Regions from separate parts of the Microbacterium sp. Bi98 genome, predicted to be linked through region 1. Evidence: predicted binding sites of a transcription regulator. Region 1 holds the regulator's gene; each other region holds the start of a gene.
What was found. The regulator LexA, encoded in region 1, represses DNA repair genes until DNA is damaged. The targets are predictions, from matches to a motif close to TCGAACANNTGTTCGA.
Positions count from the first base shown of each region.

Region 2: a site for LexA is predicted at 1,734-1,749, ahead of recA (recombinase RecA). Genes of this name have one in related genera too.
Region 3: a site for LexA is predicted at 1,943-1,958, ahead of LQZ85_RS02595 (HNH endonuclease signature motif containing protein). Genes of this name have one in related genera too.

Region 1 covers NZ_CAKKLK010000001.1:3,516-7,722, forward strand. The annotation lists gene LQZ85_RS00020 (histidinol-phosphate transaminase) at 1-180, opposite strand, end outside; gene LQZ85_RS00025 (LysM peptidoglycan-binding domain-containing protein) at 272-634, opposite strand; gene lexA (transcriptional repressor LexA) at 917-1,603, shown strand; gene LQZ85_RS00035 (prolyl oligopeptidase family serine peptidase) at 1,659-3,524, shown strand; gene smpB (SsrA-binding protein SmpB) at 3,525-4,001, opposite strand; gene ftsX (permease-like cell division protein FtsX) at 4,087-4,207, opposite strand, start outside.
Region 2 covers NZ_CAKKLK010000002.1:118,000-122,206, forward strand. The annotation lists gene LQZ85_RS04340 (regulatory protein RecX) at 1-187, opposite strand, end outside; gene recA (recombinase RecA) at 494-1,537, opposite strand; gene LQZ85_RS04350 (DUF3046 domain-containing protein) at 1,823-2,047, opposite strand; gene LQZ85_RS04355 (helix-turn-helix transcriptional regulator) at 2,071-2,379, opposite strand; gene LQZ85_RS04360 (CinA family protein) at 2,521-3,003, opposite strand; gene pgsA (CDP-diacylglycerol--glycerol-3-phosphate 3-phosphatidyltransferase) at 3,000-3,575, opposite strand; gene LQZ85_RS04370 (DNA translocase FtsK) at 3,575-4,207, opposite strand, start outside.
Region 3 covers NZ_CAKKLK010000001.1:526,644-530,850, forward strand. The annotation lists gene LQZ85_RS02590 (response regulator transcription factor) at 1-136, shown strand, start outside; gene LQZ85_RS02595 (HNH endonuclease signature motif containing protein) at 340-1,878, opposite strand; gene LQZ85_RS02600 (GNAT family N-acetyltransferase) at 2,272-2,673, opposite strand; gene LQZ85_RS02605 (EamA family transporter) at 2,868-3,731, opposite strand; gene LQZ85_RS02610 (M18 family aminopeptidase) at 3,994-4,207, shown strand, end outside.

The sequences.
Region 1 (4,207 bases):
GCGGAGCGCGACCGCGATGTCGTCCAGGATGTCACTGGCGACCGCGTCGGGAACCGGATGCGTGTTCTCGTTGACGTTGAGTGCGATCGGAAGAGGCGCTTGCGGCGCTCCATAGGGCGTGAGCCCTCGGAGGTCGTCGCGAAGAGGGAGGTCGGCGAGTGATGCAGTCACCCTTCCCATGGTAGGCCGCCTTCGCTACACAGACGCCCGTGGTGACGGAGTGTGAACGCGCATCCGCGCCGCACCGCTCGATCGAACGGCCCTCACGGGTTCATTCCGAATACTGCGCCGGAATCGCCAGCTCCTGGCCGATCTGCAGCTCGCCGCCGCGCAGCAGGTTCAGACGCGTGATGTCGCCGATCACGTCGCGCGGATCCGCGCCGGGGGCCACGCTCTCGGCGATCGACCACAGCGTGTCGCCGGGCATCACCGTCACCGTCGCGAACGATGCCGTGGCGGTCTGTTCGCCTGAGGCCATCGCACTGCCGCCGCTGAGTGCGGCGAATGCGATCCCGGCTGCGAGCGGCACGGCCGCGACAGCGAGAACGACACGTCGACCGCGCGCCGTCAGCTTGAGCCGCGTCGCCGGACGAGCCGGAAGGACTGCTGCACTGCTGAAGGTGATGGTGCTCATGTCGTGCTCCTCTGCATCTACCGCGTGGGCGGTGAAGTTGGCGTAGCGTTCGCATTCGCGCCTCGGCCGGGAGCCGTGAATGCGAAGCTACGTTCCGAAGTTATCTTCGAATTCGAACATCTGTCAAGCGTTCTTCGAAACAGAAGTCCGGGAATCGGCCGACACGCTCGAACAGATCTTCCACTTCGGCGCGATTCTCGGATACGGTTTCGATGTCAACACCCCACCACGGGCCTCCGACATTCGAACTGAGACGCCGGAATCGCACACCTGAGGAGCACCATGAGCGACATCTCCGCCCCCGACGCCGACGTCCCGCGCACCCGTCGCCGCAAGAGCCTGAGTCCCAAGCAGATGGCGATCCTCGAGGTCATCCAGACGTCGATCAGCCGTCACGGGTACCCGCCGAGCATGAGAGAGATCGGCGACGCCGTGGGCCTCAAGTCGCTGTCCAGCGTGACCCACCAGCTCGGCCAGCTCGAGCTGAGCGGATATCTGCGACGCGACCCCGGCAAGACCCGTGCCATGGAAGTGCTCATCGACCTCCCCGGCACCAGCGGAGAGAATCCCGCCGATGTGGCGACCCCCGTGGGCGATGCGGCGCTCGTGCCGCTCGTCGGCCGCATCGCCGCAGGTGTCCCGATCACCGCCGACCAGCAGGTCGAGGAGATCTTCCCGCTCCCCCGGCAGCTCGTCGGCAAGGGCGACCTGTTCATGCTCAAGGTGTCCGGCGAATCGATGATCGATGCGGCGATCTGCGACGGCGACTGGGTCGTGGTGCGGTCGCAGAGCAGCGCCGAGAACGGCGAGATCGTCGCCGCCATGCTCGACGGCGAGGCGACGGTGAAGGTTCTCCGTCGACGCGACGGCCACACCTGGCTGCTGCCTCGCAACTCCGCATTCGAGCCGATCCTCGGCGACGAGTCCGTCATCCTCGGCAAGATCGTCGCCGTGCTGCGCGCGGTCTGACTCCCCTCCCACCCTGCCGGTGACGGCGGGCGTCGACGCACCATAGGCTCGAACCATGTCGTCGCCGTTCGGTACCTGGACCTCTCCGTTCACCCCCGACCGGATCGCCGCGTCGTCTCCGCGGATCGATGGCAGCGCCTTCGTGGCTGACGAGATCTGGTGGGGTGAGTCGATCCCTGCCGAGGGCGGTCGCCTGACCGTGCGAAGTTCGACGGGTGCCGAGATCCTTCCCGCGCCATGGAGTGCTCGGTCTCGCGTGCACGAGTACGGCGGCGGGGCGTGGACCGCGGATGCCGACGGCACGCTGTACTTCGTCGATGCCAAGGATCAGCGCGTGCACCGCATGCCCCGCGGCGGTGTCCCCGTTCCTCTGACACCCCCGGGCCCGGCGCACGGCGGTCTGCGTCTGCAGAGCGGCCGCCTGTTCGCCGTGCGGGAGGATCTGTCCGTCTCCCCTCACCGACGCGCCATCGTCGAGATCCCGACCGACGGGTCGGCATCCGACCGGCCTGCGCTGCTGAAGACCCTCGTCGAAGGCGAGTCGTTCTACGCTCATCCGGCACTGTCTCCCGACGGTTCTCGTGCCGCGTGGGTCGAGTGGTCCGGCGATCGGATGCCGTGGCAGCGAGCGTCGTTGGTGATCTCGGACGGCACCGCGCGCACAGAGCTGTCCACTCGCGCCGCGCTGCAGCCCGAGTGGACGGCTGACGACGAGATCGTGTACTCCGACGATCCCTCGGGCCGCTGGGCTCTGCACCGACAGCGTGTCAGCGGAGCCCAGGCGGTCGGCACGGCGGAGCAGATCACCGACGACGACGCCGACACGGGATACGGCCTCTGGGTGCTCGGCAATCGCTGGTACCGCCCGCTCGCCGACGGTCGCGTCGTGGCTGTGCGCACGAACGGTCGCGACCGGGTCGTCGTCATCGACCCCGACGGCAGCGCCCACCGCATTCCCCTCCCCGCAGACGGCCACGTGAGTGTCGACGATGTCGCGGGCTCCCGCGCGCTGCTCTCCGGAAACAGCTCGACGACAGAACCCGGGGTCTGGTGCGTCGACGTCGACACGGGTCGCGTCGAGGCCGTCGCGGGAGCTGCGCCGACCGATCCTGCGTGGATGCCGCCCGCATCCGAGGTCCTGGTCGACGGCTCGCACGGGCCCGTCCATGCCTTCGCGTACCCGCCGACGAATCCCTCGGCCCACGCTCCGGCCGCGGATGACGAGCTCCCGCCCTACATCGTGCTCGTCCACGGCGGCCCGACCGCGCATGTGACCGGCGCGGCGTCCGCCGCCGTCGCGTTCTGGACGAGCCGCGGCATCGGCGTGCTCGACGTCAATTACGGCGGATCGACGGGCTACGGCCGTGCGTACCGCGAACGGCTGGACGGCGGATGGGGCGTGGTCGACGTCGACGACGTGATCGCAGCGGCCCGCGGCCTCGCCGATGCCGGGCTCGCGGATCCCGCCCGCATCGCGATCAGAGGCGGCTCGGCGGGCGGTTGGACAGTGCTCTCGTCGCTGGTGCGGGGAGGGACGTTCGCCGCGGGGATCAGCCGATACGGAGTGGTCGACCTGCAGATGCTGAGCGCGCACTCCCACGACTTCGAGGCGCACTACATCGAGGGGCTGGTGGGTCCGCTGCCCGAGGCGGAGGCACTCTACGTCGCGCGTTCGCCCCTGACACACGCCGACCGGATCGACGTGCCGGTGCTGCTGATGCAGGGTGCGGACGACCGTGTCGTGCCACCGGCACAGTCCGAGGCGATCCGCGATGCGCTGGCGACGAGTGGTGTGGAGCACGAGTACGTGCTGTACCCGGGTGAGGGCCATGGCTTCCGGTCGAGCGAGACGATCATCGACGCCCTCGAGAGGGAGCTCGCTTTCCTCGGACGCGTGTTCGGATTCACGCCCGCGCGCTGATCACTCCCCCACGCGGTTGCGCAGGCGCATCGCGCGCTCGGCTTCGCGGGTGTCCTGACGCTCGCGGAGGGTCTGGCGCTTGTCGAACTCGCGCTTTCCCTTGGCGAGAGCGATCTCGACCTTGGCGCGACCGTCGGAGAAGTACAGCTTCAGCGGGATCAGCGTGTAGCCGCCGGCGGAGACCGCGTGCTGCAGCTTCGCGATCTCCTCACGGTGCAGCAGCAGCTTGCGGACGCGCTTCGCCGAATGGTTGGTCCAGTGGCCCTGCGAGTACTCCGGGATGTGCACCGAGTCGAGAAAGACCTCGTTCCCCTTGACGAACGCATATCCGTCGCTCAGGTTCGCGCGCCCCTGGCGCAGTGACTTCACCTCGGTGCCGGTGAGCACCATCCCCGCCTCGTACGACTTCTCGATGTTGTAGTCGTGACGTGCGCGACGATTGGTCGCGACGACCTTCTCCCCGCGTTCCCTGGGCATGATTCTCTCCTGATCCGCGTCGCGCAATGGTTCCGGTGCCCGTCACGGGCGCACGACAGCCTGTCAGTCTATACCGCCGCGCGGGTCAGGTGCGAAGCCAGCGACGGATCGCGAAACCCGCCGACAGCGCGGCGAGCACGACGCCGATGCCGATCAGCACCGGGACGACGACGGCAGCGTCCTGCATCGACACCCAGGTCGTGATG
Region 2 (4,207 bases), on a different contig from region 1:
TCGACCCGGAGTCGAGCCGGACGCCGTTCTCTTCGTAGCCCCTGAGCACCATCCGCGCCTCGGACAACGAGAGCGATCGAGCCCTCAGCTTGCGCACGAGAAGCTCCTCGGCGTCGACGCGCAGCTTCGACGGATCGACGCCGCTCTCATCTGCTGAGTCGTCGTCGTGTGGTTGCAGTGCACGCAATCGGGGTGCAGACCGAGCCGCAGCGCCTCGAGCAGGATGCCGTTCGCTGGGCCCACGAGAGTCGACGAGTGGAGCTGGAGCCGAGTCGCCGGTGGATGCGACTCCCACCGCCGTCGATTCCACGAGGCCTGCGTCTTCCGCGGCGCGGCGGGTACCTGCATCGGACCCGACAGAGCTTCGATCGACCGGCTTCATCCGCGCGGAATCACGGCCGAACAGAGGGATGATGGGGGCGAGCTCCTGAGGCTCGCCCCCGCCATCACTCATGGTTCGCTCCGGTTGCGCCACAACCGCGAACCATCACGATCATGCCGGGCGGCGCTCGGCGAGCTCGTCAGCATGTGCCTCGGTGGCTCCTCCGATGCCGAGCTTCTGCTTGATCTGGGTCTCGATCGCCAGCGCGATGTCGGGGTTCTTGAGCAGGAACGTTCGCGCGTTCTCCTTGCCCTGTCCCAGCTGGTCACCGTCATAGGTGTACCAGGACCCGGACTTCTTGACGATGCCGTGCTCCACACCGAAGTCGATCAGGCTGCCCTCACGGGAGATGCCGACGCCGTAGAGGATGTCGAACTCAGCCTGCTTGAACGGCGGAGCCATCTTGTTCTTCACGACCTTGACCCTCGTACGGTTTCCGACTGCGTCGGTGCCGTCCTTCAGAGTCTCGATTCGGCGGATGTCCATTCGGACGGACGCGTAGAACTTCAGCGCCTTTCCACCCGCGGTGGTCTCCGGCGAGCCGAAGAAGACACCGATCTTCTCTCGCAGCTGGTTGATGAAGATCATCGTGGTGTTCGTCTGGTTGAGCCCACCGGTGAGCTTTCGCAGCGCCTGAGACATCAGACGAGCCTGCAGACCCACGTGGGAGTCACCCATCTCGCCCTCGATCTCGGCTCGAGGCACGAGCGCGGCCACGGAGTCGATGACGATCAGGTCGATCGCCCCGGAGCGGACGAGCATGTCCGCGATCTCGAGCGCCTGCTCACCCGTGTCGGGCTGCGAGACGAGAAGGGCGTCGATGTCGACACCGAGCTTCGCGGCGTAGTCAGGGTCGAGCGCGTGCTCGGCGTCGATGAAGGCAGCGATTCCGCCAGCGCGCTGAGCGTTGGCGATCGCGTGGAGGGTGAGCGTCGTCTTACCCGACGACTCAGGACCGTAGATCTCGACGATTCGTCCACGCGGCAGTCCTCCGACGCCGAGGGCGACATCGAGAGCGATGGAACCGGTCGGAATGACGGCGACAGGCGCACGCTCGTCGCTGCCCAGTCTCATGACCGAGCCCTTTCCGAACTGACGATCGATCTGGGCGAGGGCGGTCTCGAGGGACTTCTCGCGGTCAGCGGGTGATGGCATGACGTGCTCCTTATGCTCGCGTGGTGCCGCCTGTAGGCTGTCGCGGTCCTCCCGGCTGGGCGGAACTCTCCGACAAGGCGTATGGCTCTTCGGCTTGTTCTTCACCGTAGGAGGAGCCTCCGACATTGCGTCGTCAGCACCGCGAAACAGGGAGAGAAACGTCTCTGAACCACTTGTGCAGAAGACTACGCCCGTTTCGAACACATATTCGACGACACGCCGTCTCGGCGTGTCGCAAATCGAAACCGCCTCGAACGCGGCCCTCGCCGCGAACGCCTCAGAGGGTCATCGCTTGCGCGGCTCCAGACGACCTGCACCGTGTCGCCGCTCCAGGGGGACATCCGTCTCGGCGCACAGCGCCAGCCAGATCTCGCGCGGTGCGACGCCAGCGTCCAGCGCTTCGTCGGCAGTGCGCCCGGCGAGCTGAGTCAGAACGAGGTCGCTGATCAGAGATGACCCGCGACCGCCGAATTCCGCATCGACTGCGCGGAGGAACTCACTACGTCGCATCAGAGGCTATGAGAGTCCGACGTTCAGTGGAGCGACAGCTCGGGCTCGACAGAAGCCACGAGGTCGTCCGGAACGACATCAGGGAAGACCTGAATGCCTTCGAGGACCGAGATCCGGTCGCCGACCTCTCGCATGATGATCGAGATGGGAACATCCAGAGCGTCAGCCACCGAGGCGAGAATCTCACTCGATGCTTCCTTCTGGCCCCGCTCGACCTCGCTGAGATAGCCCAGCGCCACAGAAGCCTTGCTTGCAACCTGCCGGAGCGTCCGCCCCTTCTGCAGGCGGAAGTCCCTCAGCACATCGCCGATTTCCTGTCGTACAAGAATCATCGGAACCTCCTCCCAGATCGCCTTCTCGAGGTCTCCCTCGAAGAGACCGCCAGTCTAGTCCTACCGACCTTCACAAAATCTACCTTCGCACGCTGTGCTTTCGGTGTGAGCACATAGGACATAACGGAGCGCACCCATCCCCTATTCCCGCAGAACCCGAGCGAGCATATCGATCGCCGCGTCGACCGCCTGCGCCCGCACCTCGGCACGATCACCGGCGAATCGAAACAACTCGGTCACCGAGGAATCCGGCGTCACCACGGCCACATGCACCGTGCCGACCGGCTGACCGTCAGGTGAGTCCGGCCCCGCGATACCCGTGGTCGAGACGCCGACGTCGGCAGGGGCCCCGTCGACGTTCAACGCACCGCGCACCCCCGCCGCCATCTGAAGAGCGACGTCGGGGTGGACAGGACCGTGCGCGTCGAGCAGCGCGTCGTCGACGCCCAGCAGCGTGTGCTTCACCGGAGTGGCGTACGCGACGATCGCTCCACGGAGCGAGGCAGACGCCCCCGGCACGGAGACGAACTCGGCCGCGAGAGCACCGCCCGTCAACGACTCCGCGACACCGAGCGTCCAGCCACGCTCGACCAGCGCGGCGAGCACGGCCGACGCAGATGTCACGAGGGCTGCCGCGCGCCTCGTACCTGCGCGACGATGTAGTCGATTCCGCTCGCCACGGTGAGGATCAGCACGAGCACCATCAGGATGGCGGTCACGAGCAGCCACGGCTCCAGCCCGATCACGACGTGCAACGGAAGCAGCGCCCAGGACAGGGCCACCGCCTGCACTGCCGTCTTGATCTTGCCCATCCAGGCCGCAGCCACGACGTGCTCCTTCGCCACCATGAGACGGTGGATCGTGATGCCCCACTCCCGAATGAGGATGATGATCACCAGCCACCAGTTCAGCTCGCCCAGTATCGCGAGACCGATGAAACCCGCGCCGGTGAGCAGCTTGTCGGCGATCGGGTCCCAGAGCTTTCCGAAGTCGCTGACGATCTCGTAGCGGCGGGCCAGGTAGCCATCGACCCAATCGGTCGAGATCGCGACGATGAAGAGAACAGCGGCGATCCAGCGGACAGCGATGTCGTCGAGTCCGAACGTGCCACCGATCAGCAGGAGGACGAAGAAGATCACCGCGAGCGGTATGCGCGCGACCGTGATCGCGTTGGGAAGCTGCCGTGGAATGGCCATCAGTCGCGTCCCGTCAGTCCCCAGGCGTCTTCGTCGCCATCGTCTTCAGCCTCGACCACAGGGAGTCCCTGGAACTGCGCCTCGACCGGGTCGTGCGGCGTCCCGGCAGCAGTCGCGGCCGAGGAGGGGGCAGGCGGCTTCGGCGGAGTGTCGTCGCCTCGCAGCTTCGCCATGACCTGGGGCAGCTGTTCGGCCGTCGCCAGCACATCGCGCGCCTTCGATCCTTCTGACGGGCCGACGATCTCTCGCGACTCGAGGAGGTCCATCAGGCGACCGGCCTTCGCGAACCCGACGCGGAGCTTGCGCTGCAGCATCGACGTCGACCCGAACTGCGACGACACGATGAGTTCGGCCGCGGCGAGAAGAAGCTCGAGATCGTCGCCGATGTCCTCGTCGACCTCCTTCTTCTTCGTGGGCTCCAGCGCTTCCTGGACGTCGGCGCGGTAGTCCGGACGGGCCTGACGCGTCACGTGCTTGACGACCGCGTCGATCTCCTTCTCATCGACCCACGCACCCTGCAGTCGGAACGGCTTGGACGACCCCATGGGCGAGAACAGCGCATCGCCCTGTCCGATCAGCTTGTCGGCGCCGGGGCTGTCGAGGATCACGCGACTGTCTGTGACGCTCGTGAC
Region 3 (4,207 bases), 520 kb from region 1:
GATCGCGCGCACACTGATCGTGTCGGAGGGAACCGTGAAGGCCCACCTCGGCCGCATCATGTCGAAGTGGCACGTGCGCGATCGCGTGCAGATCCTCGTCACGGCAGCGCACGCCGGGCTGGTCGACTTCCGCTGAAGCGGGCAGCTGACCGGCGGGATCGCTGACCGGCGGGATCGCTGACCGGCGGGATCGCTGACCGGCGGGATCGCTGACCAGCGGGATCATTGGAGTGAGACTGTTGAGGCGCGTCCATTGAGCCGGGCACGGTGAGTCCGGCTCGCTGAGTCTGGCCGGCTGTTCGGGATCAGCAGCACTTGCCGTGAGGATGCCGCCGCGTATCACCCGGTTCGAACGAGGCACCTTCGGTCACGGTCCGCGGGGAGGCTGTGTTGTGGGGTGCGCCAGCGTTGGTCGGGGTCCCACCAGTTCGGTCCACGGACTTCGGGGAGCCCGTTGTTCATACGGATCTCCCACTGCGAGGTGCCCAGGGATCGGTGGTGCCACCAGCACAGCGGCACACCGTTGTCGGTATGGGTCGGCCCACCGCGGGCGTGTTCGGTGACGTGATGGATCTCGCACCAGGATGCGGGCACGTGACACCCGGGGATGAGGCATTCCTTGTCGCGGACGATGATCGCCCGGCGTTGATGCACGGTGAACACGCGGTCGGTGGTGCTGATCCCGATGATGCGCCCCTCGTCCAGGAGCACCCGTTGGATCGCCCCCGCACATGCGGTCTGCGCCGCGACGGACACAGGCACATGCGCACCGGATCCGGGGATCGTCGCCCACCCGCCATTGCCCGCACCACCACCCGCGCCGGCGATGCCCGCACCGAAGGCAGAACCTTCCGCATGGTGGGCGAGGTCTGTCGCGTCGACGGTGACGACGAGCACCGGGGATGCACCACCGAGCGTGGGCATGTCCTTGTGACGGGCGGCTATCGCGAGAGCGGCGGCGAGAGCATCGTGGCGTTTCTGCGACGCCGTGCGATCATCGAGCACGCTGCGCTCATCCACATTGAACGGATCAACACCCGGGTCAGCACCGGTGTCTGTGTCTGTGTCTGTGTCTGTGTCTGTGTCTGTGTCTGTGTGACCGGTGTCACCGCTGGGGGTGAAGAACACTCCCGGCATGGGCGGGCCGTCACCCTTCGGGTTCAGCATCGCGTCCAGGATCAGCTGCAACTGGGCCGCGGCATCCGGAGTCAGATACCCTCGGATCGCATGCATCCCGTCCGTGAGACGACCGATCGTGATCCCGCGCTTGCGCCGCGCGTCCTCATCCTTCGGCTCCTCCCCGTCCGGGTCGAACATCGAGGCGAGATCCTCCGCAAGAGATTTCAAATCCTGCACCGTCGGCGCCGGACCAGAATCCGCGCCCCCGCCGATCCCGTGCCCGCGGGCGCACCCCGCCAACGCCACATCCGCCGCCAACCGCTGATCCACGCTCAACCGGTCCCACACCCGCTCGATCGGGCCCGTCGCCGCCAGAAACCCCGTGACACCCACCACACCATCCAACAAGGCCACGCGCATCTCCGACCACCGCGCCGGCATCCGCTCCCCCGCCAGACTCACCGGCCGGCGCACCAGATCGACGACCCTGTCGACCCGGGACGCACCCCGCACATCCACGCCCACCATCCGCTGCACCAGCTCGTTCACCCCGCGACACCCTGCCGCATGCGGAAACCCCGCAGGATCCCCGGTCGCCACGGTCTCCACGATCACCGCCTCGGCCCGCCGGAACACGGCCCCCGCCGCCTGCAGCACCGCGACACGCTCCGCATCGCTCAACCCCGCCAGCGCGTCATCACACAGCACCGCATCAAGGTCAGCGACGACCCGACCCAGACGCTCCACGATGCTGTTCATACCCTCGAGTCAACACGGAACCACCGACATCCGACCCCCGAAACCAGTCCGATTTAGACCAGATCAGAGCACGTATTCCAATCTCCCGGAATGCCGCACAACGCAGGCACAAGAGGAGCGGAGAGACCAGTCAACGAGGGCAGAAGAGACAAGAGGAACGAGGAACGAGACCCGAGGAACGAGACACGAGGAACGAGGAACGAGACACGAGGAACGAGACACGAGGAACGAGGAACGAGAAACGAGGAACGAGGAACAAGGAACGAGGAACGAGACACGAGGAACGAGAAACGAGGAACGAGACACGAGGAACAAGACACGAGGAACGAGGAACAAGGACCCAGACACGAGGAACGAGACCCCGCCACGAAGCACCCGTCACGGGGCACCCGATCAGCGCCGGAGCGGCTCGGCCTTCATGAAGACGTCGACCGCGTCTTCGCTCTCGAGTTCGAAGCCGTGCCTCTCGTACAGCCGTCGCGCCGGACTGCCCTGCAGCACATTGAGGCGGAACGGCCGGTCATCGCCCGCATGACGCGTCTCCAAGGCGTCCGCCAGCACCGCGGAGCCGAGGCCGCGGCCCTGCTGAGCGGGATCGAGGTAGAAGTGCTCGATCCACACCGCGTCGCTCTCGGGCCTCACCGCGATGAGGCCCACGTCCCGTCCGGCAACCACGATCACTCGCGTGTTCTGCGGGACGAACCCATCGAGGAACCGCTGCCGCACACGCACCGGGTCGAAGCGTCCGAGACGCTCCAGATCGGCGCGCATGACGATCGCTCGCAGCTCCGACATCCAGTGCGCATCCGACGGACTGCTCTCTCGAAGACTCCACCCGGCGCACACAGCATCCATACAATCACGCAGGCCACGCACCCGGAGCGACCGCGACCACGACCACGACCACGACCACGACCACGACCACGACCACGACCACAGAACCACGACCACAGAACCACGACCACAGAACCACCGCCGCAGAACCACCGCTACAGCGCGAGCAGCACGATCCCGCCCGCGACGACCGCGGACGCGGCGAGACGCCATCCGGGCCTGCTCTCCTTCAGGGCGAAGACACCGAACAGGCTGACCAGCACGACGCTGACTTCGCGCAGCGGCGCGACCAGTGCGACCGGAGCGATCTGGATGGCCGTGAGCACCAGAATGTACGAGAGCGGCGACAGGATACTGAAAGCCACGATGCGCTTCCACTGCGTGCGGCCGAGCGCGCGAACGGCCGCCCATCGGCCTCGGACGCCGAGCGAGTAGAACGGGATCTCGAGCAGCATCGTCCCCACCATGAAGGCGACGGGCGAGAGGTTCCACGTGCGCACGGCGTTGGCGTCCCAGATCGTGTAGACCGCGATCGCGACGCCGGTGAGCAGACCGAACACGAGCCCGGGATCCAGGCGACGCGACCGGTCGGCGCGTCCTCGGTCGACGAGACCGATCGCGACGACTCCGAGGATGATCGCCGCGACGCCGGCGAGCGCGAGGGCCGACGGACGTTCCCCGAGCACCAGCACGGCGACGATCACAGAGAGGAACGGCCCGGTGCCCCGAGCCGTCGCGTAGACGGTCGAGAGGTTGCCTTCGCGATATCCGCGTTGCAGCACCGCCATGTAGGCGACGTGCAGCACACCGGAGACTCCGACGCCGAGCAGGAACGCCAGCACGTCGTCGGTGCCGAGCCCGCCGGTGAACGGCACGACCCCGATCCAGACGGCGGTTCCTCCCACGGCCCCCCACCAGAGGAACGGCGTCCCTGCGCGGCTCACGCCGTGGGCGATGATGTTCCATGCGGCGTGCGTGACGGCTGCGGCGAGGACGAGAGCGAAGGCGAGAGCGGACACCAGAGACCCTTCCGTTCTTCGCGGGCGCGACGAACAGGGTCCTCCGGGCTTTTGTCCTGTCAGATGACGGCGCTCCTGCGGAGGAGCACCGTGGCGCCGCTCGGACCAGACGGGACGAACCCCGGAACCCTAGGCGCTATCGAGATCGACCGTACCGGCCGATGGTGACGAGAAGGTGAACGACCGCCATCCGACCGTCGCGGAGATCGCGCATCGAGTCGCCGATTACGATCGAAGGACCGCCCCTGCAGGAAGGTCGCTCATGCCCGTCACCCCGGACGCTCTCGCCCACGCCGAGGATCTCGCCGACTTCGTCGCCGCCTCGCCCTCGAGCTATCACGCCGCCGCCGAGGTGGCCAGGCGCCTCGCGGATGCCGGTTTCACGCGGCTCGAAGAGGATCAGGCCTGGGATGTCGCCCCCGGCGGACGCTATGTCGTCGTACGAGACGGTGCCGCGATCGCGTGGACGGTTCCGG